3 regions of the Lacrimispora sphenoides JCM 1415 genome follow, and region 2 is predicted to be linked to each of the others. Evidence: riboswitches for the same ligand, from Rfam matches in the RefSeq annotation. Region 2 holds a riboswitch; each other region holds the start of a gene.

Region 1 (10,512 bases), 370 kb from region 2:
AGATCGGTGCATAAAAAAGGCCAAATCCTACGGTACTCCATATAAACCAATTTAAAAAATTCTTTCTTATAACTTTATGGACTTGTTGAAACCCGTGCTGTTTCCCCACGATCAAAGCAAGAATTGGAAAGGTAAACAGGTATCGGAGGCTTGCACTCCATATCCAGCTTCCTCCGGACAGATGCATGCTACGGTTCAGCACAAATGTAAATGCAAAAAAGAAAGATCCGATAATACCAAATATAAGTGCTTTTTTCATGTTTTTATACTCCATTATGTCATCATCAGGTTCTTATCCTGTCTGGCTCAAATTTGATATAAAGCATCTACAAGTTCTGTGCACGATCATAAATTATTCATGCTGCTTTCCATCTAATATGACGAGTTTTTTCATCATAGCAAACACCTTAAGCAAAGGCTTATTTATGATACGGTTCCCCGCTGATAATCCGATAACTCCGATAAACCTGCTCCAGCAAAACTACTCTCATCAGCTGATGAGGAAACGTCATCCTGGAAAAGCTCAGCTTATAATCCGCCCGCCTTAAAACAGCATCAGAAAGCCCCAAAGATCCACCGATCACAAAAACAATATGGCTCACTCCTCCGATCCCAAGGCCGTTTATTTTCTCCGACAGTTCAACCGAATTAAGCATTTCCCCGTCAATTGCCAACGCGATCACATAAGCCCCGTCCTTAATCGAAGAAAGGATTCTTTCCCCTTCTTTATCCTTTATCTGCCTTTCGACTGCCTCGCTGGCCGAGTCCGGTGTCTTTTCGTCAGCCACCTGTACGATATCCAGTTTGCAGTAGCGGCTCAATCGTTTGCTGTATTCCCCGATGGCATCTGTATAAAACTTCTCCTTTATTTTTCCCACAGTTACCAGCGTAATCTTCATTGGTGTCTCCTTTATGCGTCCAGTTCTTTCTTCATCATGGCAATGAGAAGCTTAACCATATCTCTTGCCGGCTTTGTGTGCTCTGTTTTCACCTTTCGCACCACTTTTCCATCGGGTTTTACATTGATATGAAAAATGATCCGTAAAAACGACTCCACTTCATCCCATGCCTCCCGGCTCTCGGGGATCAAATCCAGCCCCATCTGAAATACATGAAACATTCCCTCATAAACGGAAACCCGCCGCTTCACTCCTGCATTTTTAAGCTTATCAGCCACAGTCAGCGTATCGCTTAAAAGCACCTCATAGCTTCCCACCTGCATGAGAACAGGAGGAAAACCTTCATATTCCCCAAATACCGGAGAAATATAAGGAATGCCAGGGTCCTCTCCGCCGATATATTCCGAATTGTAAAGCATATTATCCGTAGAATTTCCAAACAGCGGATCGATCTCGTAATTAGACACACGGCTTTCCCCGCTGTTGGTTAGATCTGTCCAGGCAGACATGGTGATAAACCCTCCGGGAAGGGCAATTCCATGATCTTTCAAATACAGCCCTAATGCCAGGCTCAATCCGCCTCCGGCAGAATCCCCGGCCACCGCAATATGCTCCGGCCGGTACCCTTTTTCCTCAATTAGCCACTGATAAGCAGCCACTGCATCCTCCAAAGCTGCCGGATATGGATGTTCCGGTGCCACCCGGTAATCAAGGGTCAAAACGTCCCCGCCGAAGCTTAGCTTGGAATACCGGACCGCAAATCTCCGGTAAATGTTCTTCATAGGCCCGATGTATCCGCCGCCGTGAAGCTGTAAGATCACCCGGTCCGTCACCACTCCCACTGGGCGCAGATACTCCATTTTCAAATGTTCCAGCTCTATGATTTCATATTCATAACCCGCCGGTCGGACCCAGGCAGGCTCCACCGGATTTTTCCTTAGTTCTCCGGTCCGGATGGGCTGTTTTAACGAAGTTTCCATTACATTCTGCATCATATCCCTCACAAGATTTCCTCTTACGCTCACTTTTTTCCGGCTCATCAACAATCCCCTCCTTTTCCGGCATCTTTTTACACATGAAACCGCCTTTTCAGTTCCGTTTTCACACTTCGATCACCAAGCACAATCGTAACGGCAAGAATGATCACTGTCACCGTCACAGTAAACAAGGCAAGAAACGGTCTGGTTAGAAGACCGGTCGCCCATAAAATCAAAGGAATAAAGCTGAACACTGTAACAGCAATCTGATACATAAAATAGCTCTGCCAGTTCATCCGATTCACCAGAATCAAAAAAACAATGGAAAGGTCCGCAAACAAAATGGTGCTTGGAATTCCGTAATTCACGGACCAACCATTATAACCCGTAGAATGATCCAGGGCCACTAAAAGTATTTGCGCAGCCACCGTCTGCAAAAGGATCTTAGATGCCAGATTCGCATGGCGCAAAACAGAATATTCAACGGTAAGAGCTGTATATGCCATAAGCCCGATGGCAATGATGGACCACAGAGAACCGGAATAGGTGGCATAATTGATCATCCCCAAAACAGCCCCTACAAAAAACAGCAATCCATAAAAGACAGTAACCAGCTTCTTAAGACGTTTCCTGTCATAACGGATCTGGGGATACATACCAAGATCATCCCGGTGATCCGGAACGCCGTTGCTCTCAAGACTCACCGGAATACTCATTTCTCTAAGAAAACCGAAAAAACGATCCTGAAGCCTGGTGTCCTGAAATACGGAAGTAAAGGTCACAATGACCTCTTCTCCATAGGAGCAGACCGCACATTTCATAGGCTGCCTCTTGGAAACGCCGATCATGATGGAAAACCGCTCGATTTCCTTTCTGTAATCCTCTTCAATATCAATCGGACCGATATTGGAAAGAGTCATGGTGTAGGCCTTCTCATTTTTCCGGAAAACCAGGTTTAATGCACACCATTTTACTAAAAGGGGCGCGGCCCGCAGATACCACTTCTTTTCATTGGAAACATTATAGGAGATGATTTGCTCCATCTTTTCCTTTGTGATCTTTGAATCCATCTGGCTGCTTACCGCTTCCAGTACCTCGGTAAAGGTATGCTCCTCACTGGTGGATAAAAAGTCAATAAGCGTCACCGCAAAAAAATTAGCGGTTGTCTCCGAGCCGAAAAAGGTCCGCAGGTTAATGGGGATACTGATGCCGATGGATTCCTCACAAGGCTTTCCGTCTAGATATTCCTGATAGATCGTAAAGATCAAAGCCGCCGTCAAAAATCTGGTGATGCTGACCCCGTAACTTTTTGCGGCTGTTTTTAACATCTTTAAATCCACATAGCCGTGAAGAACATTTTCCTCATCAAGAGGAAGGGCTTCTCCTGCCAGGTGGTAAGCTCTTCTTGAGCTATATTTACGTTTTTCGGTCTTTTTATAATGGCGGACGTAACTATCCTCTACATTCATGGAAACATCCGATGATATCTTCTGAGAGGCCCGGTGGCCGGTCCTTGAATTTTTCTTAAGATCCAGATACCGGTAAACAAGGGCCTTTAAAAAGTTCACCGCTCCCAGGCCGTCTGTAACCGCATGGAATACCTCCAGATTGATCCGCCTGTCAAAATATGTGACCCGGAACAAATAAAGCTGATTGCTGTGAGGATCAATGAATTTGCAGGGGTAAGTCGTTTCCCGTTCAATGACCGGCATCCTCTTGTTGTCCTCAAAATAATACCAGAAAAATCCCCTCCGCAGCCTCACCGAAAATCCCTCAAACTGAGGAAGGATCTCTTCCAGTGCACGCTGTAAGGTGCCCGGATCCACCTCTTCCTTTAAAACCGCGGAAATCCGGAATACATTGCTTAAATTTTCACTGGCTATGACCGGAAATATCTTTGCCGTATTGTCAAGCCGTCTCCACCGCTCTCCCTGGGGGCTTCTCTTCATACTGACGGTGCCTCACTTCCCTGTATCCATAAAATCGAGCCGCATGTCATACCAGACGGCTCCTCCGTGCACAGATCCGGACACTCCCATGTTACGGTATCCGAATTTTTCGTAATAGTGAATCAGCCTGTCCTTGCAGGTGAGTATCATTCCTTTCCTGCCACTTTTCCCTGCTTCTTCAATAAAACGTTTCATAAGCGCAGCGGCAACTCCCTGTCCCCGCCATTCTTTTATCACATCAAGTCCAAACACGCTTTGGTAAGCACCATCTGGGTTATGAAAATCTGCTTTTTCAAACATTTCGTCACAGATCGTATTCCCATCTGTAACACAGCCATTAATAAAACCGATGATCATCCCATCGGAAAGCTCCGCCACAAGAAAGCTTTCTGGAAAATGATCGATCCTCTGCAAAATGGCTTCTCTCCCTGCCGCCTCTTCCGGCGGAAAACAGAGGGCCTCCACTTCCACCACCCGGTCCAAATCCTCTTTTCTTACTTTTCTAATGCTGTAATCCATCCTATCGTTTCCCCGTTTCCAAAATTGATTCTTATCTAAGGAATTTTCTCTCCCAAAATTTAAAGAAAAGGCGGATTTCCCCGGTCTCCCGTCAGAAATCCTCCTCTTTCATTTACTAGACGCGGAAATAATATCCTACGCCCCACTTGGTATGCACATATTTAGGATCGCTGGGACTGGGTTCGATCTTTTCCCGGAGACGCCTTACATGAACGTCTACCGTCCGTACATCCCCCGTATCCATAGCTTTATTTCCCCATACATAAGTAAGAAGCTGTTCCCTGCTGTAAACCTTACCCGGATTGCAGGTAAGAAGCTCCAATAGGTCAAACTCCTTTGCCGTTAAATTGATCTCTTTCTCAGCAATAAACACTCTCCTGCTGTCCCGGTCCAGCTTCAAATCGCCTTCTTTTATCACCTGGCTGTCTTCCTGGTTATCCCGCTTGTTCTTCTTGGCATTCCGGCGCAGGATAGCTTTGATCCTTGCCTTTACCTCAAGAATGTTAAAAGGCTTTGTAATATAATCGTCGGCACCGTATTCCAGACCCAGGATCTTATCCATATCATTGCCCTTTGCCGTCAGCATGATAATGGGCATCTCGGAAAATTCCCGGATGGCCTGACACACTTCATATCCGTCATATTTGGGAAGCATGACATCCAACAGGACCACATCATACTCTTTCTGTTTTGCCAGATTAATGGCTTCCTCTCCGTCATAGGCACAGTCCACTTCCATACCGTCCTGTTCCAGACTGAATCTCATTCCTTTTACGATGAGTTTTTCATCATCAACTACTAAAACGCTTGCCATACTACACCTCTATCCTCTATTTCAAACCGTTATATCATCTTTTATTTTTTGAAACGCCGCATCTTTGATGCCGGATATCTTCATGATATCCTCGATCTTTTGAAATCCGCCGTGGCTATCCCGATACTTAAGGATATCAGCTGCCTTGGCTTCTCCGATTCCCCGAAGGGTCATCAGTTCCTCTTTGGTGGCTGTATTTAAATTTACCTTGTTTTTTTGTACGTTAGATGAAGCCTCTGCCTGTAAGGATATCTCTCCCCTGGCCTTTGCCGCTTCCACCTCTTCCTTGCCAGGGACCACGATCTTCATGCCGTCCTTGACCTGCTCCGCCATATTTAAATATTCTGCCGCAGCCTGGTTTGTGACTCCGCCTGCTTTCTCGATTGCCTGAAAAACCCGGCTTCCTTCTTTAAGCTCATAAACACCGGGAGAAACAACTTCTCCGCAGATATGTATATAGAAAGGCAGGGCTGATTCCTCTCCTGCACTTCCTAAGCTGGTCTCTTCTGCCGTTAAAGCCGCCGGGCCATCACCTGCTCCAATTCCGGTAACCGTTTCCCCGGAAGATAAAGCCGATTCCTCTGACAGAGAAATCCCTGGCCTGCGAACCTCCTGGCTTCTGCTCAAGCCGTAACATACACCCGCCCCTAAGACACACAGGGCGATAAGGATGATTTTAACTTTCTTGTAATCCATGATATCCCTCCTCTTACAAAAATCTCCAAAAAAGGATACCATCTTCAGCCTATGTTACTATTCTACCTAAAGAAATAAGTAAATACAAGCACTATTTCCAAATTAATTAAATATCATGATTCCGATAATGGCAACAACCGCGCCGATCAGCTTCTTCCATTCAAATCCTACCTTTTCAACACCGAACAAGCCAAACAACTCGATGGCGTAGGCAACAATGAACTGGGAAATTACAATAATCAGAGCCGCTTTGGCCGGCCCCAGGGTTCCCATACTCCTTACTACGGTATAGGTAATGAATGCACCCAAAACGCCGCCAATCAATAAGTACTTTGGCTGTACGTCAAATAGACCGGTAATGTTCTCCCTTCCGGAAAAATACCACAGAATGAGGCAGGTCAAAAATGCAGTCAGTTGTACCCAGCCTGTAGAAACCCACATGCTGGTCTGCTTTGTCACTCCCGTATTAAAAACTCCCTGTATGCTCATAAGCGCTCCGGATATAAGAGCAATAATAAAGCCTGTCATTAAAACAACCTCCGTATCTCCAATTTGTTAATAATAAATCAAGCGGATCTTATTTCAACTTTACTGCTTTTACTAGGTTGTGCTTAATTTGCATTTTTATACTGAATTTACAATTTGGTTATGGATCAGACATGCAAAAACATGACTTGATAAGGCTTGACAAGCCTGTGTATTTGCGCTATACTCACAGCAAAATTGTATAAATTACACACGCTAGGGGAGCCATTGGCTGAGATTGGTAGAAACCAAACCCTCACTACTTGAACCGGATAATGCCGGCGTAAGGAAGCAATAGTAGTCCCCTCCTGCGCACACAAAGGAGGATTTTTTATGTCATTTTTTCTAACTTACTCTGCAGAAAGTGAAGAGTATTTATTAAAGCCGGCAGGATACTTGCTGGTGATCGTTCTATTTGCTGCAATCTTTTTTGCCCTGCATCTTCTTGGCAGATCGTCTTCTAAATCTCAAAAGCTGCAGACCCGCCAGCTGGTTTACTGCGCAGGCGCAATGGCGCTTGCAACGGTAACTTCCTTTATCAAAGTAGCCTCCCTTCCTTTTGGCGGCTCCGTCACTCTGTTTTCCATGATGTTCATCTGCCTCATCGGTTATGTTTACGGTGTAAAGGCCGGGATCACGACCGGTGTAGCCTACGGAATTTTACAGTTTATCACGAACCCCTATATATTCGCTCCGATCCAGGTTCTTCTTGACTATCCCTTGGCATTCGGTGCTTTGGGGCTTTCCGGTCTGTTCAGTAATAAAAAGCACGGCCTTGTAGCCGGATATATTGTGGGAGTTACAGGTCGGTACTTATTCCATGTTATCTCCGGTTATATATTCTTTGCATCCTATACACCGGAGGGCATACCCCCATTGGTTTATACTCTGGGTTATAATGCCACTTATATCCTGCCAGAGTTGGTGTTAACCGTATTAATCCTGTATTTCCCACCAGTACTGGGAGCTATCGGACAGGTGAAGCGGCAGGCATTAAACGGATAAAAAACAGAGGCACTGCTTTTTCTGCAGCGCCTCTGTTTTATTTTTTCAATAAAAAAGAGTTTTATTTTTTAAGGGCAGCCAACACCAGATGCCTGGCCAGCACAGCCGTTGTCACCGCTCCTACACCTCCTGGTACAGGAGTTGCCATGGAGGCAGTTCCTTCTAAAGAATCAAAATCCACATCTCCGCAGAGCTTTCCGTCTTCGTCCACATTGATTCCCACATCAACCACTATGGCATCCGTACCTACAAAAGATGCATCCACCATCCTTGCACGTCCGGCAGCAGCCACAAGGATCTGAGCATTTTTACAGGTTTCCTTTAAATCTTCCGTACGGGTGTGGCAGATGGTAACCGTAGCGTTCTCTTTCAGCATCAGCATGGATAAGGGGCGGCCAACTACCATACTTCTGCCCACGATGGCTACTCTTTTTCCTGTCAGGGCAATATCATTGGCTTTTAGGACTTCCACCACCGCTTCCGCCGTACAGGGTGCAAATCCGGTATCGTCCCCGGCAAATACCCTGGCGATATTTTCTGGTGATATGCCATCCAAATCTTTTCCCGGGTCAATCATATGCTCAATATCCTTTTCCTTTATCTGCTTTGGCAGGGGACGAAGGAGAAGGATGCCATCGATGTCCGGGTTCTCATTGATCTTTGCGAATTCTTCTTTAAATGCTTCATCAGTGATGTCCTGGGGAAATGCAAAGCTTTCCCCTATAAGGCCGAAGCTTTCCATCTTCTTTAAAGCTCCCCGCTCGTAGGATAAGTCATCCGGCCGTTCTCCTACCCGCACAATGGCAAGCTTTGGCGTTTTTCCCTTTAAATCAATCAAAAGCGTTTCTACCTGTTCCTTTATTTTTGCAGATACGGCTGCACCCTTTAAGGTTATCACGTCTGTTTTCCTCCTCCTTATTATGCCTTTAACGCAGCTTCCACCTTCACATAGATGGCATCTGCCTTTCTGATTCCTTCTTCTGCCAGGTGATCCGCCTGAACCTGAAGCTGTCCGGCCTTTTCCCGATCCTTCATGGACTTTGTATTGATGGAAACATTCATCTTGGCTCCCAGCAGTGCGGAACGGATAAACTGAACTCCCACGCCTACGTCACTGACAGCCAGACGACTTCCCTTTTCTGCCAGGAACTCCATGATATCAAGAGTTTCCATGGAACGCTCCATGACCATGAGAGGAACCAGAGTGGCTGCAAGAAGGTGGGTTTCTAAGATTTCCGCCTTATGGAGTTTTTCTTCCTCCGTGCCGGAGGGAAGGCCGTATGCAGCCGCCAAAGGAACAAATACAACTTCGTCTTCATCCGCAAGCCTTAAAAATTCGCTTTTTAAAACTTCCAGCTTTTCAAGGATTGACTGCATTTCTTCTTCTACATCGGCATACCGCTTCTTGCCAAGAGTTAAGTTTACCACCATCTCTCCCAAAGCCGCTCCCATGGCACCGCCAAGACCTGCTGCTCCGCCACCGCCCGGCGTTGGGCTTTTTGAGGATAGTTTTTCAAGGAATGTGTGAATTGTAAAGTCCTGTATCATAATATTGATCCGCCTTTCCAACCGCATTTTATTTTCCATTATTATATAAGGCTTTCTATAAAAAAACAAGTTTAACTTGTCAAGTGAAACAGTCAATGCTAAGATTGTCAAAAATAATTAAGTCCCTGGTTAATCTTTGTTTTTGAATGAAAAGGAGCATGAAATGAAATATCCTCCCTTGACCCTTGGATGGTTTATATATGAAACCCCCATAGATAATCTGGAATTCATTGGAGAAGATGAAGCTCTTCATAAAACCATCACCGGCATCAGCGTGCTTGATAATCCTGACGGTGTAAAGTGGATAAAAAAGAATGAAATCGTTCTTACAACGGGTTACATTTTTTATAATGATTTTGAAATCCAGAAAAAAATAATTGCGGACCTCCATGCCATTGACTGTACCGCATTCTGCATTAAAGTGAAACGTTTTTTTGACAGGATTCCCGACTCCATGATCGAAGAGGCCGCCAAGTATGGACTTGCGCTTGTTTCGGTGCCTTTTTATCATGGTTATACAAACATTATAAATATAATAAACGAAAATCTTATTGAGCAGAAAATTTTAAGGCAGCAATTCATCCTCAGCGAGGCGGAAAAATTTCATGAATCCTTTTTTAACAGAGAAGGAATCATGAAAATGCTTGAGCGGATATCTAATTATACCAATTCCATGACAATGATAACCACAACTACTGATTTCCCCATCTATTACCGCATTCCGCCCAAAGAATACGGGGATTTTTCCAGAATTCACAAATTGCAGATCCAGCCGTTCCATTCCCTGCCGGAGAAAACACCAAAAGAGCTCGTCAGAAAACGTAACTTTTACTGCAATGACACACTCCTTACCTTTCATACCTTTCTGCTTCCCGACAACAAGCATTACTTATGTATTGATATCACCAAAAAAGAGATCGACACCACCATCATGGAAGTCCTTAAGCAGATATTCTCCGTACTCGCGCTGGAACTTACCTCCATTCAGATTCAAAACAGAGCCTTTTCCCAGGAAAATTACTATGATTCTTTTTTCTATATGCTTTCGGACATTAAAAATAAATCCATTGAGGAAATACGGGTGATCTGCGATGCCTATTCCTTTCCAAACGACTTAAAAAAGGTATGCATCACCCTGGAATGCCAGTCAAAAGAAAGCAAGCTTTTCCGCAGCCTCTACAATGCCGCAAACCAGGGACTGATCCATTTGGGCCATAAATACTTCTTATGCCACAACGAAAACCGTATTGTTATTTTTCTCCTGTATCCGAAACAAAAACCTAATGTGGAGGCGGTCTCACTGTCCAACCAGGCTGCCCTGCAGCTGTCGGATTATTTAAAGGATTATCAAACCTTTTTCAGACTTGGGATCAGCCGCTGCCATACTACCTGCACTTCCGTCGCAAAGGCATATGAAGAAAGCCTGCAGACATTGCACCTGCAGACCTCCGACCGCCAAACCACCCACATTCATTCTTATACCAGGCAATTTGCTTTTCATCTTCTAAACCAGCTGACCACTTATGAAAGAGAAAAAATATATGAAGATACCGTCAGCAGCCTTGCTATCTATGATTCCG
Region 2 (10,512 bases):
TATTTAAGGAATATCTATGTCTGTGATCTTCTGGAGCTGGAGCATTTCGATTTCCAGAAGGTCGATTATATCTTTTCCACCGTTCCTATTCCCATGGAGGTCCCGGTGCCTATTGTAGAGGTAGGGGCATTTCTGGAAGCAGATGATATCCAGAAGATCACAAAAACCCTTAGAAGAGGTAACAGCCGTGGGATCATAAAGCGGTATTATACTCCGCAGCGCCTGCTTACAGGGATGGAAGGAAAGCATAAGGAAGATATATTAAAGGATTTATGCGGCGTGATCAAAAAGCAGGAAAAGGTGGATGATAATTTTTATGAGCTGGTGCTGGAGCGGGAAACCTTTGCCCAGATGGATTATGGAAATTATATCACCCTCCCGCACCCAAACCAGATCGCTTCAGAGGAAACCTTTGCTTATGTGGCGATCCTTAAAGAGCCGGTTATCTGGAACAAGCTTCCGGTCCAGATCGTCCTGCTGATTTCCATAGGAAGAAAAGAGGATAGAAACCGTCAGACCTTTTATGAAACGACTGCACGGTTTGCCCTTAATAAGGAAGCAGTGAAACGAATGATCCGGAAACCGGAGTATGAGACTTTACTGGATCTTCTGGAAGAATAAAGATACCACATTCAGACTGCGAGGAACTGCCAGATTGAATGTGGTATTTTTTTCGTTGGAGTTTTAAGCGGTCTGATGTTACCATAAAGACAAATGATTGAAGGAGGAAACAATACACATGCTGAGAAAAGATTTTCTGTGGGGAGGTGCAGTAGCTGCCCATCAGCTGGAAGGAGCCTGGAAAGAAGGAGGCAAAGGCGTCAGTGTTGCCGATGTGATGACAGCTGGAGCCAATGGAAAGGAACGGGAGATCACGGATGGTGTCATAGAAGGAAACTATTACCCCAACCATGAGGGCATTGATTTTTACCACCGATATAAAGAAGATATTCTTCTTTTCGCGGAAATGGGTTTTCAGTGCTTCCGCACCTCCATTGCCTGGACCAGGATTTTTCCTACGGGAGAAGAGTCAGAACCTAATGAAGAAGGCCTCCGGTTTTATGACGACTTATTTGATGAGTGCAGAAAGCATGGGATCCAGCCGGTAGTGACCCTGTCCCACTTTGAAATGCCATATGAACTGGCGGTTAAGTACGGCGGCTTTAGAAGCCGCATCTGTGTGGAGCTGTTCGTGAAGTTTGCCAAAGCTTGCTTTGAACGGTATAAGGACAAGGTGACCTATTGGATGACCTTTAACGAGATCAATAACCAGGCTGATTATGACGGAGACTTTGCACCATTTACCAACTCAGGACTTCGTTTTAAAGAAGGAGATAACCGGGAACATCTGATGTACCAGGCTGCCCATTATGAGCTGGTGGCATCAGCTCTGGCAGTAAAGGCGGGACATGAGATAAATCCTGATTTTAAGATCGGCTGTATGATGGCCATGTGCCCTATTTATCCCTACTCCTGTGATCCAAAAGATATGATGATGGCCATGTCTTCCATGCAGAAACGCTACTGGTTTGCTGATGTCCATGTAAGAGGGCAATATCCGGAATACATAAAGGCATATTGGAAACGGAAAGAGATGGTTCTTGATATCACATCGGAAGACTTGGAAGCGATTAAAGCAGGCTGTGTGGATTATATCGGATTCAGCTATTACATGTCCTTTACTGTGAAGCACAGGGACGATAATCCGGAGTATGATTACCGGGAAGGCCGGGACAGGGTGAAAAACCCTTATGTGCAGGCAAGCCAGTGGGGATGGCCCATTGATCCGGAAGGCCTTCGCTACACCATGAACTGGCTGTATGACAGGTACGGGCTTCCTCTGTTTATTGTGGAAAATGGCTTCGGTGCCTATGACAAGCCGGGAGATGACGGCATCATCCATGACGGGTACCGGATCGAATATTTAAAGGCTCATATCGAATCTATGAAAAAATGTGTGGAACAGGATGGAGTGGATCTCTTGGGATATACACCCTGGGGCTGTATTGACCTGGTATCTGCCGGGACCGGTGAGATGGAGAAGCGCTACGGATTCATCTATGTGGATAAGGACAATCAGGGAAACGGAACAGGAGAACGGAGCAGAAAAGAAAGCTTTTACTGGTTTAAGAAGGTGATTCAAACAAACGGAGAGGAATTATAGGAGGGGAAAGTATGTTAAAGATTCGGTTATTTTGCAATCAGGGAATGTCCACAAGCCTGCTCGTTAGTAAAATGAGGGAGGCAGCGGCTCAGGAAGGACTGGAAGCGGATATCATGGCATTTCCGGTCAATGACTTAGATGAAAATCTGGGCGGAGTAGACTGTGCCCTGCTTGGTCCTCAGGTAGGATACTTAAAGGACAAGGTTTTAAAGACATGTGAAAGTCATCAGGTACCAATGGATGTGATCCCTATGATCGATTACGGCATGTGCAATGGAAAAAAGGTTCTGGAGTTTGCACGGAAGCTGTCAGGTAAATGAGAAAAGAAAGGGAGGGACAGTGAGGATGAAAGATTTTTTGAATAATAAAGTGATTCCTAAAATGATGGTGTTTATCAATACAAAGGCAATTCGGGGATTAAAGGATGGTCTGCTGTATTCCATGCCAATGATGATCATCGGATCTATTTTCTTGCTTCTGGCAAATTTTCCATATACACCTTTTGCCAACTGGCTGGGGTCAGTAGGAATTACACCGGTGCTGAATCAGGTATATGAAAGCACCTTCAATATTATGGCTCTTATCGCTTCCATAGGCATTGCCTATACCTATGTAAAAAATGAGGGATATAACGGAATGCCGGCGGGGGTGATTTCCCTTTGTACTTATCTGCTGTTTCAGCCTTCCCAGGTAACCAACCAGGAGGGAGCTAACGTTGGCGTTATTTTTAAGACATGGACCGGCGGACAGGGAATGATCGGCGCTATCATGATCGGACTTATCGTAGGCTGGATCTATACCGTATTTTTAAAGAAAAACATTACCATTAAAATGCCGGATGGAGTACCAGACGGAGTTGCCACCTCTTTTACGGCCCTGATTCCGGGCGCGGTTGTTATTATCGCAGCCTCCATCATTTATGCGGTTGTTAAAAACATGTTTGCCACGACCCCAATGGAATGGATCTATAAAACCATTCAGATTCCGCTTCAGGGCCTGACCGATTCTTTTGGCGGAGTTGTTGCCATGGGATTTTTGATTCCGTTTTTCTGGTTCTTTGGAATTCATGGTTCAACCCTTGTTGGGGGAATCATGGGTCCCCTCCTTACGGCCAATACTGCCGCCAATCAGGCTATTCTTGACAGCGGACAGGAGCTTAATCTGGCAAATGGCGGACACATTGTTACCCAGCAGTTTCTGGATCAGTTTATGACGGTTACAGGGGCAGGGATTACCATTGGACTGGTAATCTATCTTACCTTTTTTGCCAAATCCAACCAGTGCAGGCAGGTGGGCAGGCTGGGAATCGGACCGGCATTCTTTAACATCAATGAGCCGGTGCTTTTTGGCACACCGGTGGTGTTAAACCCCATTATGGCGATCCCCTTCATGATCATGCCTGTTCTGTCCGGAACCATTCAGTATCTGGCAATTTATACAGGGCTTTGTCCCATGTATAAAGGGATTCTGGTGCCCTGGACCTGTCCTCCCATTATTTCAGGATTTTTGATCGGAGGCTGGAGGACGGCACTGCTTCAGGTGGGAATCCTGGCATTGTCATTCTTCGTGTACCTTCCATTTATCAGGGTTATCGACAAAATGTATGAGAAGCAGGAAAATCAGACCCAGGAATGATAATTACTGTACAGAGAGAAAAGGTGGAAAAATGCAGGAAATGGAACTTATTTGCTTTCAGCTGATCACTGCTGCCGGCGGAGCAAAATCAAACTATATCAAAGCAGTGCAAAAGGCAAAACAAGGAAACTATGAAGAAGCGGATCATCTGATCTTGGAAGGGGACGAAATGATGAAACAAGGCCATTTGCCTCATGCGGACTTAATTCAGAAAGAAGCGGCAGGAGAGGCAGTGTCTATGGGGCTTATTCTGACCCATGCAGAGGATCAGATGATGAGCGCTGAGATCTTTAAGGTCATGGCCGAAGAGATGATCGATCTTTACAGGAAACTGGAAAGCAAATAAAACGGGATTCTGCAATAGGAAATGAAAATACCGGTTATGGCGGGAGCATGTAATGCTTCCCGCCATAACCGGTAAAAAGCTTTTTGGGGATTATTAAGTTCTCCAACCGTGCCACAAAGGCCCTCGTCCTTTTCCCAGATTTAATCCGGCTTTTAATGCACCGGTTAGATAGGACTTTGCCATCCGGATGCTTTCTTCCAGCCCCATGCCTAAAGCCAGTCCGCAAGCAATGGCAGAAGACAGGGTACATCCGGTTCCATGGGTATTTGGATTGTCGATCCGTTCTCCTGGAAACCAGGTGACAGTTCCGTTGCAGCATAGAACATCATCGGCCCCCTGGGAATTATGGCCTCCTTTTAACAGGAACGATACCTGATAGATATGAAAGAGCTCCGCGGCGGCTTCTTCCATATCTTTTCTACTGTATATCTTGTGCCCTTTTGTAGATAAAAGTGCTTCTGCCTCCGGGATATTGGGGGTAACTAAAGTTGCTAAAGGAAACAGCTTGCTTGTTAAAGTCTTAACATCCTGTGGATTTAAAAGAGAATGTCCGCTGGTGGATACCATGACCGGGTCTACGACTACAGGAGAGCGGTTATATTTTTCCAGCTTTTCCGCAATGATTTCGATAGAACTGGAAGTCCCGGCCATGCCGATCTTTACTGCTTTTGGAGGAATGTCCGTAAATACGGCCTCCAGCTGGTTGGCAAGCATTTCCTGACTAACTGTTTCCGTCAGAAAAACCCCCGTAGTATTTTGAGCAACAAGGGCGGTGATAACGCTGGAGCCATAGACACCCAAAGCCGCAGCAGTCTTTAAATCCGCCTGTATTCCGGCGCCGCCGCTGGGATCGGTGCCTGCAATGGTGAGGAACGTAGGAAGAATCAGGCTCATGGGCTCACCACCTTTAAAAGCTGTTCTTTTAAGCGCTGGACGGCTGCGGTTATATCCTTTTGTCCGAAGATGCCGGAAACCACCGAAGCCCCGGCCACGCCTGTTCCTTTCAGGCTGGAAACATTTAAAACCGTAATTCCCCCGATGGCCGTTACAGGAATAGGAACGGAACGGCAGATCGCAGTCAGCTGCTCCAGGGTTAAGGGAACGGCATCTTTTTTTGTAGGGCTTGGGAAGATGGCTCCGGAGCCTATATAATCCGCCCCATCCATATATGCCTTTTTTGCCTGACTTACATTTTTAGCAGTAACGCCCAGAATGCGGTCCGGGCCGATTAGCCGGCGGACCTCCAAAGGAGATAAATCATCCTGTCCAACGTGTACGCCGTCTGCCCCGCACTTAAGGGCAATCTCCACATCATCGTTGATGATTAGCGGGATCCCATAATGCTTTGTAAGCTCACGGACAAGTAAGGCTTCTTCCAGGAAAGAACGTTTGTCCATAGACTTTTCTCGGAGCTGGAGTAGGGTCACTCCGGCACAAAGAGCTTCTTCAATCTGCTCTGTTAAGGTTTTTTCTCCTGTAAATGCCTGGTCTGTTACTGCATAGAGGAGAAGCATATCTCTATGAAACTTCAATATTTATTCCTCCTTTCAAGGTATCTTCATCCAAAAGGCTTACCTCATCGAGAAAGCAGCAGCGGAAGCTTCCGGTACCACTTAAGGTTTGTTCCGCTTTTTTTGCTGCCCGTTCCCCGCAGAGACCGGCAGCAGCCGTGGCAAGAGCGGCCGCCTCGAAAATGGCATGCTGGGATGGCGCGGGCCCTGTGGAGGCTATATAGGCGGCAATTATACCGTCCAGCATACAGCCGCTGCCCGTAATACGGGACATTTGGGGACAGCCATTTCTGATAAGCCAGGTTTCCTCCCCGTTTGAAGCGATATCAATGGCCCCTGTCATGACGGTCACAGACCCTGTTGCAGCACTTAGTGCCCTGGTTGCTACCGTAAGAGATTCCAGGGTATCCTCCCTGATCTCATCAGAAAAGGAAGCATCAACTCCCCGGGTGGGAGAAACAGAGTCGTTTCCGCTTCCTGCGTTCTTCCCGGTCAGTTCTTTTAACAGAATCCGAAGTTCCGATGCATTTCCCCTGATAACGGTAATCTTAACTTCTCTTAATAGGGAAAGAGCAGTTTCGGTCCGATATCGGGAAGCACCGATTCCCACCGGGTCAAAGATGACAGGGAGGCTACGCCGGTTTGCTTCCCGTCCGGCTTTTTCCATTGCCGCTTTTGTAGTCCCTCCCGGAGTCCCAATGTTCAAAAGAAGGCAGTCGGATAAGGCGGTTATTTCTGAAACCTCTTCCGGGTGGTCCGCCATAATGGGTGAGCCGCCGCAGGCTAATATGGTATTTGCCACGTCTCCGGCCGTAACATAATTGGTGATACAGTGGATGACGGGCCGTTTTTCCCTGACAAGTCCGGTCAGAGAATGGTTAATCTTTAGACTCATATCTGTTTCCCCCTATTCATTGATGAGCCGCTCAAAATAGGAAAAAAGACCAAGGCGGCGCAGCATTGCCAGTAAAATTGCAGCCAATAAGGTCCCTGCCAGAGTGCTCATAAGAAATGGAACTACAAAGAAGAAGACAGCTACCTCTTTTCCCATAAGGAAGATGGCTGCCGGATAGCAGAGCAGCCCTCCGATCAGCCCGGTTCCAACCACTTCTCCAAGATAAGCGGGCAAAAGCTTCCTGGTCTTTTGAAACAGATAGGCACCAAGAAACGCGCCGGCCATGCTTCCCGGAAAGGCAAGCAAGCTTCCGGTTCCCATGAGATTCCGTATGAAAGAAGTACAAAACGCCATGGAAACACCATAGACAGGCCCTAAGAATACCCCAGCCAGAACATTTGCCAGATGCTGCATCGGAAAGCATTTGGAAGCTCCAACCGGGATGGAAAAGCCGGAGAGCGCAACGGTTAGCGCTGTCAGCATTCCGCTGATCACCAGCTTTTTTACCCGTACTCTTGAATCGGCAGAAGAGTTGTTGCAAATTGTTGAAGATATTTGATCTTTCATGAAAGTTCCTCCTGTTTATGTAATTTTAACCTAACAAGTTGGGGCGCTGATTGCGTATTATTCATCAAAAATATCGACGATCTCTCCATCTAAAATCCGGTTCATATTCTTCATGGCGCAGAAATTGCCGCACATGGAGCAGGTGTCTTCTTTTTCCGGTTTTGACGCGGCCCGGTAGCGTCTGGCCTTTTCCGGGTCAATGGCAAGCTGGAACATGGTTTCCCAATCCAGCCGTTTCCTGGCATCGCTCATCTTATGATCCCATTCCTTAGCACCCTTAATGCCTTTTGCAATGTCAGCCGCATGAGCAGCAATCCGGGCTGCAATGATTCCTTCCTTCACATCTGATTCATCTGGCAGTCTCAAATGCTCCGCAGGAGTCACGTAGCAGAGAAACGCTGCTCCGGCAGCAGCTGCCACCGCTCCACCGATTGCTGCGGTAATATGGTCATATCCCGGTGCAATATCGGTGACAAGAGGTCCCAGAACATAAAAGGGTGCTCCTTTGCAGATCGTCTGCTGGATTTTCATATTGGCTGCAATCTGATCAAGGGGCATATGGCCGGGGCCTTCTATAATGATCTGTACATTCTTTTCCCAGGCCCTTCTTGTCAGCTCTCCAAGTGTCACCAGTTCCTCCACCTGGGAAATATCAGATGCATCCTCTATACAGCCCGGCCGGCAGGCATCTCCAAGGCTTAAGGTCACGTCATGTTTCTGACAGATTTCCAGTATGCGGTCATAATGCTCGTAAAAGGGATTCTCCTCTCCGGTCATTTCCATCCAGGCAAAGATAATAGACCCTCCTCTTGAAACAATGTTAGTCAGCCGCTTTGCTTCCTTGAATCTTCTGGCGGTCAGTTTGTTGATCCCAACGTGAATGGTCATGAAATCCACCCCGTCTTCCGCGTGCATTTCCACGATTTTTATCCATTCCCCGGCGGTGATTTCCCGAAGGGGTTTGTGATAATAAACCACAGCATCGTAAATAGGAACCGTACCAATCATAGCCGGACATTCTCCCGTCAGCTTCTTTCGGAATTTCCGGGTATCTCCAAAGGAACTTAAATCCATAATGGACTCTGCCCCCATGAGAACTGCGTCCTTTACTTTTTGAAGCTCCATGTCCAGATCATTCAAATCTCTTGATGTTCCAAGATTCACATTGATCTTTGTTCTCAGCATGGAGCCGATCCCGCTGGGTTTTAAGCAGCTGTGGTTCTTATTTGCCGGAATGGCGACTTTTCCTTCCGCTACCAGTTCCCGCAGCTTTTCTGGCTCCCATTGTTCGTGTTCAGCTACTGTCATCAGTTCCTTTGTCAGAATGCCTTTTCTTGCAGCATCCATTTGTGTGGTGTAATTCATGTTTGTTCCTCCTTTTTCTTGCGAAGGTAGGGATTGTAAGGGCTTTTCGGTAAAAAACAAGAAAAAGAGCCCATACCAACAGGTATAGGCTCGGAAATATGCAATCATCCCATATGAATCCCTACGTTGGCATTACCCAAATCAGGTTATAAAGGTCGAAGTTGATTACTTCCTCTCAGCCCGCCTACGAGCTCCCTCTTGTGGCACTAGTGTAGCATTCCCCCTCCGGCTTGTCAAGGGAAACATCCCTTACCAGCCCTCAGCCGGAAATGGAGGACTTCATTTCCCTTACGTAGTCGCAGACAGGCCCTACGCAGTCTTTTCCATATTTTGCGGCAATTTTTACAATGACGCTGCCCACAATGACGCCGTCCGCATGTTTGCTCATTTCCCTTGCCTGCTCCTTGGTGGAGATTCCAAAGCCGATGGCGCAGGGAATCTCTTTTACCTCCTTTACAAAGGAAATCATTTCGCCAATGTTGGTATTGATTTCCGATCTCACCCCGGTCACGCCCATGGAGGAAACGCAGTAGATAAATCCTTCCGATCCAGCTGCAATGGTCCGTATACGCTCCCTGGAAGTGGGGGCGATGAGGGAAATCAGTTCGACTCCGTATTTCTTGCAGTAGGGCAGCAATTCCTCCCTCTCTTCAAAAGGCATATCCGGCACGATCAGGGCATCAATGCCGCACTTAGCCGCATTTTTTAAAAACCGTTCGCTTCCATACACAAAAACCGGATTAATATAAGTCATAAAAGCCAGAGGAACATCGGTTTTTTGGCGTATCCGTTTTACGGATTTGAAAAGCTTATCCGTGGTAGTTCCTGACGCCAAAGCCCGCATATCGGCTTCCTGGATCACGATCCCCTCTGCGATTGGGTCAGAAAATGGGATTCCAAGCTCGATCAAATCCGCTCCGGCCTCGGCCATGGCAGGAACCAGCTCTTCGGTGGTGGCAAGGTCGGGATCTCCTGCCGTAATAAATGGGATGAATGCCTTTCCTCTGGAAAATACTTCGCTTATTCTACTCATAGATTTCAACCCCCTTGTAGCGGGCAATGGCTGCCACATCCTTGTCGCCCCGCCCTGATAGATTAATGACAATGACCTCATCGTTTCCCATGGAAGGAGCGATCTTTCTGGCATAGGCTACGGCATGGGCACTTTCTATTGCCGGAATGATCCCTTCCTGACGGGATAAGTATTCAAAGGCTTCCAAGGCCTCCTGATCCGTAATGGAGACGTAGCTGGCTCTTCCTGAGTCATGAAGGGCCGCATGCTCCGGCCCGATGCCAGGATAATCAAGTCCTGCGGAAATGGAGAAAACAGGGGCGATCTGGCCGTACTCATCCTGGCAGAAATAGGACTTCATGCCATGGAAGATTCCAAGAGAGCCGGTGGAAATCGTGGCCGCGTGCTTTCCTGTTTCAATGCCGTGCCCGGCGGCCTCGCAGCCCACCAGCTTTACGGAAGTCTCGTTTACAAATTCATGGAAGATTCCCATGGCATTGCTTCCGCCTCCCACACAGGCGATCACCATATCAGGAAGCTTACCCTCTGCTTCCATAAGCTGAGAGCGGACCTCTTTTCCGATGATGCTCTGAAAATCCCTGACAATGGTCGGAAAAGGGTGAGGGCCCATGACAGAGCCTAAGACATAATGGGTATCTGCCACCCGGTTGGTCCATTCTCTCATGGTCTCATTGACCGCATCCTTTAAGGTCTGGGTGCCGCTTGTGACAGCGTGAACCTTTGTGCCCAAAAGCTCCATGCGGAATACGTTTAAGGCCTGACGGTCCGTATCTTCTTTGCCCATGAAAACTTCACATTCCATTCCCATAAGAGCGGCGGCGGTAGCGGTAGCAACGCCATGCTGTCCGGCCCCTGTTTCAGCGATGACCCGGGTCTTTCCCATCTTCTTTGCAAGAAGGACCTGGCCCAGAGCATTGTTGATCTTATGGGAGCCGGTGTGGTTTAAATCCTCCCTCTTTAAATATATTTTCGCGCCACCTAAATCCTCTGTCATCC
Region 3 (10,512 bases), 1.9 Mb from region 2:
GATCTGGCAAAAAAACTTGAGCATCTGAATAAGATCATTATTGTCCCTGATGACCGTGATAACTGTATCTTGTATGCCAATAACCTGGCACCAGGACAGATCGCTTTTTTCATCAGTTATTCTGGAAGTACCGATATCATATGCAAGCTTTCCTACATTGCCCAGACCAGGGGAGTTCCTATCGTTACCCTTACAGGAATGAGTCAGAACCCGATTTCCGGCAGCAGTGTGGTTAGCCTGTATGCCTATTTTAGAAAAATGAATTACAGAGATGCCGATATTACATCAAGAATTGGTTTTTATCTGGTGACGGAATTGATTCTGGAAGAATATATGAAGCTTTTTCGTTTGGAACAGCAGTCAGAGGATGAAATTAATTAAGAAATCGTGCTTAAAACAGATATTCTCAATAAGGTTTTAATTTTAAAAAAACAGCGGGCTTTAAAAAAGCCCGCTGCAATCATATCCCTTCCAAATGCTTTAAAATCTCCCTCTTATATTCCAGAAATTCCTTTGAAATATTAAAATCCTTATCTCGCGGTTTTGGTTCCTTTATGATGATTTCCTTTGTAATCCTGCCGGGAGATCCGGTCAGCATACAGATGCGGTCTGATAAAAGAATGGCTTCGTCAATATCATGGGTGATAAAAAGGGTGGAAAGATGAATGTCATCCATTACCTTCAAATACCATTCATGCACCCCCCGCTTGGTCATCATGTCAAGAGCGGAAAAAGGTTCATCAAGAAGAGCGATGCGGTTGGAGAACAGATACGTCCTTAAAAGAGCTGCCCTCTGCCTCATACCGCCGGATAACTGGGAAGGGTACTGTTTCTCCGTCCCTTCCAGCCCAAACTGTTTAAAATATTCTCCTGCCTTTTTTCTGGCCTCTGTTTTCTTCATGCCCTTAATTAAAAGGGGTAGGGCCACATTGTCCACGATGGTGCGGTATGGCAGCAAAAGATCCTTTTGCAGCATATAACTGACAGACCCCGGCTTTCCGGTAATTTCTTCTTCATTCAGATATACATGTCCCTCATCCGGCAGAGAAAGGCCTGCAATGATATGAAACAGTGTAGTCTTTCCTCCTCCGCTGACTCCAAGAAGAGATACCAGCTCCCCTTCCTTAAGCTCTAAGGATACGCCTTTTAAGACCGTCTTTTCATCAAAGGATTTTGTAATGCCTTCCACCTTTAAGTGAGTCATGGTTTCCTCCTTTATGTTTGCAGGCTTTCCTGCCTCCGGCGAATGCTGCAAAGATCAAATCCTCTTAACTTACTGAGGCAGATAATCATTTGAAAACCCGGCATTTTCTGGAATCTCAGGATCGGAAAGGCCATTCTCATTCAGCCAGCCATAAAACCTGTTCCACCGTTCCGGATCTATAGATCCCCACGCTTTCCCATCTGCCTGATATTTATCCGCCAGGTATTTCTGACTTTCCATTACCAGCTTTTCATCAAGCTCCGGCGCCGCCTTAAGTAAGATACGGGCTGCCTCCTCCGGGTCTTTTCCTGCCTCCTCATATCCTTTGCTCACAGCCCTTAAAAAGGCTCTGGCTGTCTCAGGCTCCTGCTTTAAGAAATCATTTCCCGCAATAATGACCGGCGTGTAATAATCAAACACTGGGTTCAAATCTGCAAATGCAAAATAATCCGTATCAAGACCTTCCACTTCCATTTTGACACCAGCCCATGCATAAAAGATCCAGATGGCATCTACTGATTTTGATTTTAATGCGGAAACCTCATCCGTAACAGTACTGGGAATCAGCTGCACTTTTGAAAAGTCTCCTCCACCTTCTTCTACCACGTCTTTTACCATGGCCTTTTCCACCGGAATATCCCAGGTGGCATATTTCTTTCCTTCCATTCCCTTTGGAGATGCCATCCCCTCGCCTTTTCTGGAAATAATACCGGAGGTGTTATGCTGGATGACCGCTGCTACTGCCGTTATGGGAAGGGCATTTTCCCCTGCAAGAGCCGGTGCCATGGAGTCCTGAAAGGACATTCCGAACTGGGCTTTTCCTGAGGCTACCAGAACTGCCGCCCCATCCTCAGGAGGCTGAACGATTTCTACCTCAAGCCCTTCGGCTTTGAAATATCCCTTTTCCTCAGCCACATAAAGTCCGGTATGATTGGTATTGGGAGTCCAGTCCAGGACAAATGTCACTTTTTTTAAATCCGATGAATTCGTATTTGCTGCCTGTTTCCCGGTTCCCCCGCAGGCAGTGAGAATTGCGGCAGCCGCTGCCGCCATTAAGATTACCAAACCTGATTTTTTCATATATTCCTCCAATTGTATCATATCACTGATTATCCCATGGCATGCATTTCTTAGAAAGCACGTCCACCCCTTTCATAAGAAGTAGGCTGATGGCCGATATGAGAAAAATGACCGCAAACATCTTATCAAAGGCAAAGGATTTTTTCACCCGGGTCATGTATACCCCCAGTCCGCCAAAGCCTCCCAGCCATTCGGAGATGACCGCTCCGACCACGGCATAGGAAACCGAGATGCGAAGACTTGCAAAAAACTGTCCCATAGCTCCGGGAAGCTTAATATAACGAAATATTTTTACTCTTCCGGCTCCCATGGATTTTAAAAGATTCACCGCATCCGGATTCACTGATTTAAAACCGGAAAGCATGCCCACGGTAATGGGAAAGAAGGTAGTTAAGACAATGAGGATCACCTTAGGAGCCATTCCGTAGCCAAACCACAATACCAGTAGAGGGGCAATGGCAACCGTGGGAACGGTCTGTGTCAGAACGATCAGCGGATAAAAAGCCCGGTAAAGTCCTTCAAAATGATCCATGATCACAGCGATCACAAAACCGGTTGCCACCCCCAGGAAAAGCCCGGTAAACGCCTCGGCAAGGGTGATTCCCGCATTGACTGCCAGTACCGGGAATTCCTTGGCGAATGCCCTTCCGACACTGACGGGCGAAGGGAGCAGAAAGCGGTCCACAAGACCGAATGAACTGATCCCCTGCCACAATACCAGAAGCCCAATAACCGCAGAGCTGGACCAAAGCTTACTTGTGATGCTTTGTGACTTTCTTTTCAATGGTAAGTACCTCCCCTTCCGGCCGGTAGGTGACTTTGATATAAGCGGCAACAGAGGGAGCACCTGCTCTTATGGCAATGTGCTGGCATTCCTTAACAATGTCCATCAGTTCATCATAATCCCCTTCAATGGCGGTTTCAAAAGGCCCCACATAATAGTTCAGTCCTGTGCTCTTAATATAATCGATCACCTGGTCAACAATACGGATCAGTTCCTCATCATTCTTTGCCTCAGGCAATGTCTGGATCGCTACGCTTGCATTCATGTCTTCTCTCTCCTTTTATCATTAATAGAAATCAAAAACCCGCCCGGATATCCGGGCGGGTGAACAGGCTTAGCCTGAAAGCTTCCTACGCTGGCATTATCCAGATCAGGTTACAGGGTTTAAAGCAATGCTGCCTTATCTCAGCCGGATTTTCTCCAGCACCCCTTTTAATTTTCATTGCAAGTATACAACGGTACGGTCAGAAAGTCAAGTAACCCCAATGCTTTAATGCCAGGGCCCCGATCACCGGATCGTACATTATTCGTGCATAACTTAAATTCTGATCCTCTATTCATAGGTTTCTAAACCTGTTCCTTTAGTTGGTTATCGTCAACTTCATATCAGATATCAGATGCAGTCAGCGTTTTCACAATCACAAGGTCTGACAATGATGGAGGATATTTTCTGACCGTCCAGGTATCCGCAGGCGGCAAGGCCGGCCTGAACCACTGAGTTCCAGTTCTTTGCAGAAAGCTGATAGGTGGTCTCATCGTCTAAAACTACTGTACATGCCTCCTCCATGGGGCAGGTTTCCGAATAAACCACCTTATACATGTTCTTTCGGCTGATGGCTCCGATCTCCTCCAGGATATTGACCATCCGGTAGACGGTCGCAGCGCCGATTGTCTCATCAACGCCTGATGCCTTATAATAAATCTCCTTGCAGCTGGAGCATTCATGCTCCAATATGATATCTAACAGCGTACTGCGCTGCTTTGTGATTCTGCAGCCCTTTTCCTTCAGCTTTTCTATGATCAGCTCTTTCTGCATTCTGGTCCTGTGATAGCTTCTGGAATCAGGCGTTTTTCTTTTTTCATTGATGTTCGTTAATTTCTCCATTTGCGCGCCTCCGCTTAATTCTTCCAGCTGCCGCCGTTCTTAATGGCAATGGCCTCCGCAGTGTTTACAATCTCCGCCGCACTGAATGGATTTTCCGTTCTTTTTGTCATTGACCATGCTTCTTACTGCCAATGACACCAGCCCGGCAACAACGATAAAAACAACCAGTGTTCCCATAAAGTACCTCCTTATAGTTCGAGCCTGCAGATTAGGTGCAGGCTCTCATGGGGCAAGCCTATTTCGCTCCTGCCACTTTGTTTAAATGAATGTTTGATACCTTTTGTTCTTTTGACGGCCTTACCAGCAGGTAAATAAATCCTGCGATCAGGGCAAAGGCAACGATAGTAAAGATTCCAAAAGTTCCTGTGTAAATCAGGGACCCGATCTGGAAAACGCACAGGGATACGACATAAGCCAGAAGTGACTGATATCCGACAGCAAACCAGAACCATCTGATATTGTTCATCTCTCTTTTGATGGCTCCCATAGCAGCAAAGCACGGGGCACAAAGTAGATTGAATATCAGGAAGGAATATGCTGCCAAAGGAGTCATGCTGCTTGCAAGCGTTCCCCAGATTTCAGATCCGTCTTCTGCAACTTCCGCAAAACCGAACAGGATACCGAACGTGCCTACTACGTTTTCTTTTGCAATCAGTCCGGTAATGGCTGCAACCGCAGATTTCCAGTCACCCCAGCCAAGAGGTGCGAAGATCCAGCTAATTGTTCCTCCAACTGCCGCAAGAATGCTGTGATCAAGTTCCAAAGCGTCTAACATCCTGAACTGGCCGTCAACCCAGCCAAAGAAGGAAGTAAACCAAACAAAGATGGTTGCTAAAAGAATGATGGTACCTGCTTTTTTAATAAAGGACCAGCCGCGTTCCCACATACTTCTTAAAATATTTCCAACGGTAGGCATATGGTAAGCCGGAAGTTCCATAACAAAAGGCGCCGGATCTCCTGCAAACATTTTTGTCTTCTTTAAAATAATTCCTGAGCAAACGATGGCTGCTATTCCTACAAAGTAAGCACTTGGAGCCACCCAGGCTGCTCCGCCAAACAATGCACCTGCAATCAAAGCGATGATGGGAAGCTTTGCTCCGCAGGGAATAAAGGTAGTTGTCATGATCGTCATCTTACGGTCACGGTCATTTTCAATGGTACGGGAAGCCATAATTCCAGGCACGCCGCAGCCGCTTCCGATTAACATCGGGATAAAAGACTTGCCGGAAAGACCAAACCGGCGGAAAATACGGTCCATGATGAAAGCAACTCTCGCCATGTAGCCGCAGGCCTCCAAAAACGCCAGGAAGATGAAGAGTACCAGCATCTGAGGCACGAAACCAAGAACAGCGCCGACACCGGCTATAATTCCGTCAAGAATCAGTCCCTGCAGCCAATCTGCACAGCCTACAGCAGTTAAAACGCCTTCTACAACAACAGGCACACCGGGAACTTCAAGGCCAAAGAAACTAAAGCCCTCTCCGAATACGCCGTCATTGGCCCAGTCAGTTGCCCAGGTTCCAACGGTTGTTACAGAAACATAATATACAAGAAACATAACCAGTGCAAAGATAGGCAGAGCCAGGAAGCGGTTTGTTACGATCCTGTCAATCTTATCAGAAATAGTCAGTTTTTCTACTTTATTGCGAGTAAAACACTCATGGATGATGGATGAAATATAAACATAACGCTCATTGGTGATGATGCTCTCGGTGTCGTCATCCATTTCTTTTTCGATCCGGTTGATTTCTTCCGATACATCCGGCACATGCTTCATCTGGGTCTGGATCTTATTATCTTTTTCTAAAAGCTTGATGGCAAAGAAGCGCTTCTGCTCTTCCGGAATTTCATTCCCCAGCTTATCTTCTATAGAATCCAGAACAGATTCCACTTCCGGTGCGAATTTATGGACTGGAGCCGTATTGTTTTTCAGATTAGCCAGGGCTACGGCCTTTTTTGCCGCTTCCTGTATTCCGGTTCCCTTTAATGCGGAAATCTCAACGACATCACAGCCCAGCTTCTGGCTCAGCTTTTGGATATGTATCTTGTCTCCGTTTTTCTCAACAATATCCATCATGTTGACTGCCATGATCACCGGAATACCCAGTTCCATAAGCTGTGTGGACAAGTATAAGTTACGCTCAATATTGGTTCCGTCTACGATATTTAAAATCGCATCCGGCCGGTCAGTGATCAGATAATTTCTCGCTACCACCTCTTCCAGGGTATAGGGAGAAAGTGAATAAATGCCGGGAAGGTCCATGATGATCACATCTTTATGGCCTTTCAGCTTTCCTTCTTTCTTCTCTACTGTTACGCCCGGCCAGTTCCCCACAAACTGATTGGATCCCGTAAGCGCGTTAAACAGTGTTGTCTTTCCGCAGTTTGGATTACCTGCTAATGCAATCTTAATTGACATACTCTACCTCTTTCTGCCTGTCAGCATCTGATTTATCGGATATTAGTCTTAACTAACTTACTTGCAAAAATTACTCTACAAGAATCATTTCCGCATCCGCTTTCCGCAGGGATAATTCATATCCTCTTACCGTCACTTCAACCGGATCCCCAAGGGGAGCAACCTTTCTCACATAAATGTCCACACCTTTTGTGATTCCCATGTCCATGATCCGTCTTTTGATTGGTCCTTCCCCGGTAAGCTTTGTTACCTTAACTGTTTTTCCGCATGGAATTTCCTTTAATGTCATTGTCTTCCTCCCTCTCTATTCCACCAGAATCTTATTGGCCATATCTTTGCCAATGGCCACTCTGGAATCCTTAACATTCACAATCATATTACCGCCCATTTCAGAAACAACCGTCACAACTCCTCCGGACACAAAGCCCAGATTCTCTAAAAAGCGTCTTGTTTCCTCCTTGCCGCCTACCTTGCGGATCACATTCGGTTCGCCTGTTCTCACCATTGTCAGAGGCATCATCCATCATCTTCTTTCTTTTTCATATTGCCCTTGCATTTAGGACAGGGGCCAGTTCTGCATTGCGGGACGTAAAGGTATACCTATGAAATGTTATTTAATAATATTAATGAGAATCATTCCCATTACGCAATAGTTAGTATACACTAACGCAGGGCAGTTGTCAAGATTTTTGTGAAATCTTTTTGTCCATCACAGAAAAGCACAGAAAGAAAAGCTGCGGCAAAATAGCATAACTATTTGCCGCAGCCACTCTTATCTTGTCTTACCAGATTTTCACCCGCTTTTGGGGTGCCACGTACATGGCATCTCCTTCCTTTATTTCCGGATAAGCCTTATAGAAAGCGTCGGTAGCGCTAAGCACTGCATTAACCCTCACCTTGGCCGGAGAATGAACATCCGTGTTTAACCTCCTGATCATGCTTTCCGGTGTATATTTCGCCGCCCATATGGTTGCGAACTGCTCAAAAACCAGCTTCAGACTCTCTGCATCATCTCCAACAATGGAGGTGATGCAGGCCATGGAACCGAGATCCGCGATATTTTCATTTAAAGTCTGTGCTCCGTTTACGTGACGTCCTTTATAACCTTCCTGCCCGTCATAGTAGGCCACCACCTGGTCCGCCAGCTGTTCAAATTTGGCTCTGTCCTCACTGGTCCACCATACATGATAATTTCCATTTTCATCATAAAGAGAACCGGAGGAATCAAAGGCGTGGCTGACTTCATGGGCAATGACCGTTCCGATCCCTCCCAGATTTGATGCATAATCCTTGTCAGCATCATAGAAAGGTGCCTGCAATATGGCGGCTGGAAATACGATTTCATTTCCAGTGGGATTATAATAGGCATTCACCGTCTGAGGCGTCATGCCCCATTCCGTTTTATCCACCGGTTTACGGACCTTTTCCCTGTTCACAGCATTTTGAGCCTTTGTAAGGGAAATGACATTGTTGATTAAGTTCCCCCCCTTTTCAACCGGTGTAATGGTGGCTTTTGCATAATCGTTGGGCCATTTATCCGGATATCCGATCTTAAGGGTCATGTTATCCAGCTTTTTAATAGCGGCTGACTTTGTTTCTTCTCCCATCCAGTCCAGGCCCATAATCTGCTTTTTATAATTCTCAAGGATATGGCGGACCATCTCTTCAATGGCCGTTTTATCTTCTTTTGAAAAACGCTTTTCCACATATAGCCTGCCGAATTCAAACCCAAGCATATTCTGGGTTCTTTCACTAGCCAGCTTCTGGTCGGTCTTTCTTTCCTTAATACCGTTCTGGGTATTATTCCAGTCCTGATAATTATCTCTGATTTCAGGGGTAAGATATGGTGCAAAATCATTCACCAGGCTGAATATGGAATAGTTCTTTAAAACAGGGAGATGATCATTGGTCAGATACTTACCGATTTTTACCATCTGCGCCTTCTGGGTTACCACTAAGGTATCAACATCGGTCAATCCCGCCGACGAAAGATAAGAATCGGCAGCACCTTCCGGAAGCAAACCCTTTAAATCCTTCATGGAATAGGGGTTGTATATGATATCGGGGTCATTTTGCTGGCTTAAGGGAAGGGCACTTGCAGCTAAATCCTTCTGAAGCGCCATAATATCAGCAGCAGCTTTCTCTGCCTCCTCACGGCTCATGCCCGTATATTCCAGGGTACTTCTGATGTAATCCTGGTACCGGTCCATCAGCTTTGCCTGGGTTTTATCCTCCAGGGTTTCCTTTCCCGGACCAAGATCCGCTCCATCCACGTACAGGGCGTACCGGCTGGAATCCTTCATATCTTCCATCCACTGTACCGTAAGAATGCTGTTTACTCCCAGATCCCCATAGATGTTTCCCACTGCTTTTAAATACCCATCGATGTCTGAGGCATTATTCAACTCATCCAGATAGGGTTTAAGCTGGCCAAATCCCGCTTTTTCCCGCCCTTTCATATCCAGAGCCGTTAAATATAAGTCCGCAATTTTCTGCTCCAGGGAACCTGGCTTTGCCTGTTTCCGGTTTTTTACAGCCTCTTCCAATACCCCCTCAAGAACTTCATAGGAGTCCTTTTCCAGCTGATAAAAATAACTCCATCCGCTGGAATCCTTCGGTATTTCCACCTGGTCCAGGATTTTCCGGTCCACATGATCATAATAGTCATCCTCCAGCCGCACGACCGCTGACTCATCCGATGCAGCACTTCCCGCTTCTCCCTGAACGTTGACAGGCTGGGCTGCTGTCTGCTCCGGAGGTGTCTCTATCTTCTTCCGGCACCCAGTCAGGAGAAGAGACAGCACAAGAATGGCTGCCAGACAGAACTTAATCCTGTTTTTCATATTGTACCTCATTTCTTTCTACAGGTTTTTTTGCACTAAAAAGGAAGTGGATCTCTCCACTTCCTTATAGGTTCTATCTTCTATTATGCTTAAACTTCGTCAGAATATACTGTTCCGTCGTCTGCAGCCTCATCCTGTGACTGAAGTGCTTTAATGCTTAAACTGATTTTCTTTTCGCCTTCGTTGAAATCAACCACTCTGGCTTCGATTTCCTGGCTGATTGCCAAAACATCAGAAGGTTTATCCACATGCTCCTTGGAGATCTGGGATACGTGAAGCAGTGCATCTACGCCTGGCTCCAGCTCAACAAATGCGCCGAAATCCGTCATACGTGCAACTCTTCCGCTTACTACGTTGCCTACTGCATATTTTGTAGAAGCATCTTTCCACGGATTTGTCTCCGGGAACTTTAAGCTGAGGGCGATCTTATCACCGTTGATATCCTTAACCAGGACTTTGATTTTCTCTCCTGCCTTGAAAGCTTTCTTCGGGCTCTCTACTCTGCCCCAGCTCATCTCGGAAATATGAAGCAGGCCGTCAGCACCGCCAAGATCAATGAATGCACCAAAATCGGTTACATTCTTGATGGTACCTTCTACCACATCACCTGTATGGATTCTTTCAAATAATTCCTTCTGCAGCTCGGCTCTTCTTGCTACCATGATCTGCTTTCTGTCGCCGATGATTCTTCTTCTCTTAGGATTGAATTCGGTAATGACAAATTCAATCTCCTTATCTGCATACTTGGATAAATCCTTCTCATAGCTATCGGATACCAGGCTTGCAGGAATGAAGACTCTTGCTCCCTCTACAACCACACTTAAACCACCGTCAAGTACCTGCGCAACTTTTGCAATAAGTACCTCGTGGTTTTCAAATGCTTCTTCTAATCTCTTATTGCCTCTGTCTGCTGCCAATCTCTTGTAAGACAGGGCTACCTGGCCTTCGCCATCGTTTACCTTGATGACTTTGGCTTCCATCTCTTCACCAACCTGTACAACAGTTGTAAGATCTAAATTCTGGTCATCCGTGTACTCGCTACGCGGAATGATGCCGTCGGACTTGTAACCTATATTC

Evidence for each region. Region 2 has a riboswitch for thiamine pyrophosphate ahead of thiC (phosphomethylpyrimidine synthase ThiC). Riboswitches for the same ligand answer to the same signal wherever they lie in the genome.
Region 1: linked by a shared signal. The riboswitch ahead of thiT (energy-coupled thiamine transporter ThiT) and the one ahead of thiC (phosphomethylpyrimidine synthase ThiC) in region 2 are both predicted to bind thiamine pyrophosphate.
Region 3: linked by a shared signal. The riboswitch ahead of BMX69_RS00765 (thiamine-binding protein) and the one ahead of thiC (phosphomethylpyrimidine synthase ThiC) in region 2 are both predicted to bind thiamine pyrophosphate.

Annotation. Positions count from the first base shown of each region.
Region 1 covers NZ_LT630003.1:3,172,670-3,183,181, forward strand. Annotated here, with positions in the region: gene BMX69_RS14335 (DMT family transporter) at 1-259, opposite strand, end outside; gene rlmH (23S rRNA (pseudouridine(1915)-N(3))-methyltransferase RlmH) at 420-899, opposite strand; gene BMX69_RS14345 (alpha/beta hydrolase) at 911-1,939, opposite strand; gene BMX69_RS14350 (DUF6320 domain-containing protein) at 1,969-3,825, opposite strand; gene BMX69_RS14355 (GNAT family N-acetyltransferase) at 3,838-4,344, opposite strand; gene BMX69_RS14360 (response regulator transcription factor) at 4,460-5,158, opposite strand; gene BMX69_RS14365 (helix-hairpin-helix domain-containing protein) at 5,180-5,854, opposite strand; gene BMX69_RS14370 (DMT family transporter) at 5,957-6,382, opposite strand; TPP riboswitch at 6,588-6,686, shown strand; gene thiT (energy-coupled thiamine transporter ThiT) at 6,713-7,384, shown strand; gene BMX69_RS14380 (bifunctional 5,10-methylenetetrahydrofolate dehydrogenase/5,10-methenyltetrahydrofolate cyclohydrolase) at 7,446-8,282, opposite strand; gene BMX69_RS14385 (cyclodeaminase/cyclohydrolase family protein) at 8,303-8,932, opposite strand; gene BMX69_RS14390 (PucR family transcriptional regulator) at 9,096-10,512, shown strand, end outside.
Region 2 covers NZ_LT630003.1:3,539,992-3,550,503, reverse strand. Annotated here, with positions in the region: gene BMX69_RS16115 (BglG family transcription antiterminator) at 1-621, shown strand, start outside; gene BMX69_RS16110 (6-phospho-beta-glucosidase) at 740-2,164, shown strand; gene BMX69_RS16105 (PTS sugar transporter subunit IIB) at 2,176-2,484, shown strand; gene BMX69_RS16100 (PTS sugar transporter subunit IIC) at 2,510-3,799, shown strand; gene BMX69_RS16095 (PTS sugar transporter subunit IIA) at 3,831-4,145, shown strand; gene thiD (bifunctional hydroxymethylpyrimidine kinase/phosphomethylpyrimidine kinase) at 4,239-5,039, opposite strand; gene thiE (thiamine phosphate synthase) at 5,036-5,677, opposite strand; gene thiM (hydroxyethylthiazole kinase) at 5,664-6,551, opposite strand; gene thiW (energy coupling factor transporter S component ThiW) at 6,564-7,118, opposite strand; gene thiC (phosphomethylpyrimidine synthase ThiC) at 7,176-8,483, opposite strand; TPP riboswitch at 8,585-8,691, opposite strand; gene trpA (tryptophan synthase subunit alpha) at 8,743-9,516, opposite strand; gene trpB (tryptophan synthase subunit beta) at 9,509-10,512, opposite strand, start outside.
Region 3 covers NZ_LT630003.1:180,956-191,467, reverse strand. Annotated here, with positions in the region: gene BMX69_RS00785 (MurR/RpiR family transcriptional regulator) at 1-381, shown strand, start outside; gene BMX69_RS00780 (ABC transporter ATP-binding protein) at 461-1,204, opposite strand; gene BMX69_RS00775 (ABC transporter substrate-binding protein) at 1,274-2,284, opposite strand; gene BMX69_RS00770 (ABC transporter permease) at 2,307-3,068, opposite strand; gene BMX69_RS00765 (thiamine-binding protein) at 3,037-3,333, opposite strand; TPP riboswitch at 3,397-3,509, opposite strand; gene BMX69_RS00760 (transcriptional repressor) at 3,682-4,173, opposite strand; gene BMX69_RS00755 (FeoB-associated Cys-rich membrane protein) at 4,213-4,350, opposite strand; gene feoB (ferrous iron transport protein B) at 4,409-6,592, opposite strand; gene BMX69_RS00745 (FeoA family protein) at 6,663-6,881, opposite strand; gene BMX69_RS00740 (FeoA family protein) at 6,897-7,112, opposite strand; gene BMX69_RS00735 (M13 family metallopeptidase) at 7,375-9,435, opposite strand; gene rpsA (30S ribosomal protein S1) at 9,525-10,512, opposite strand, start outside.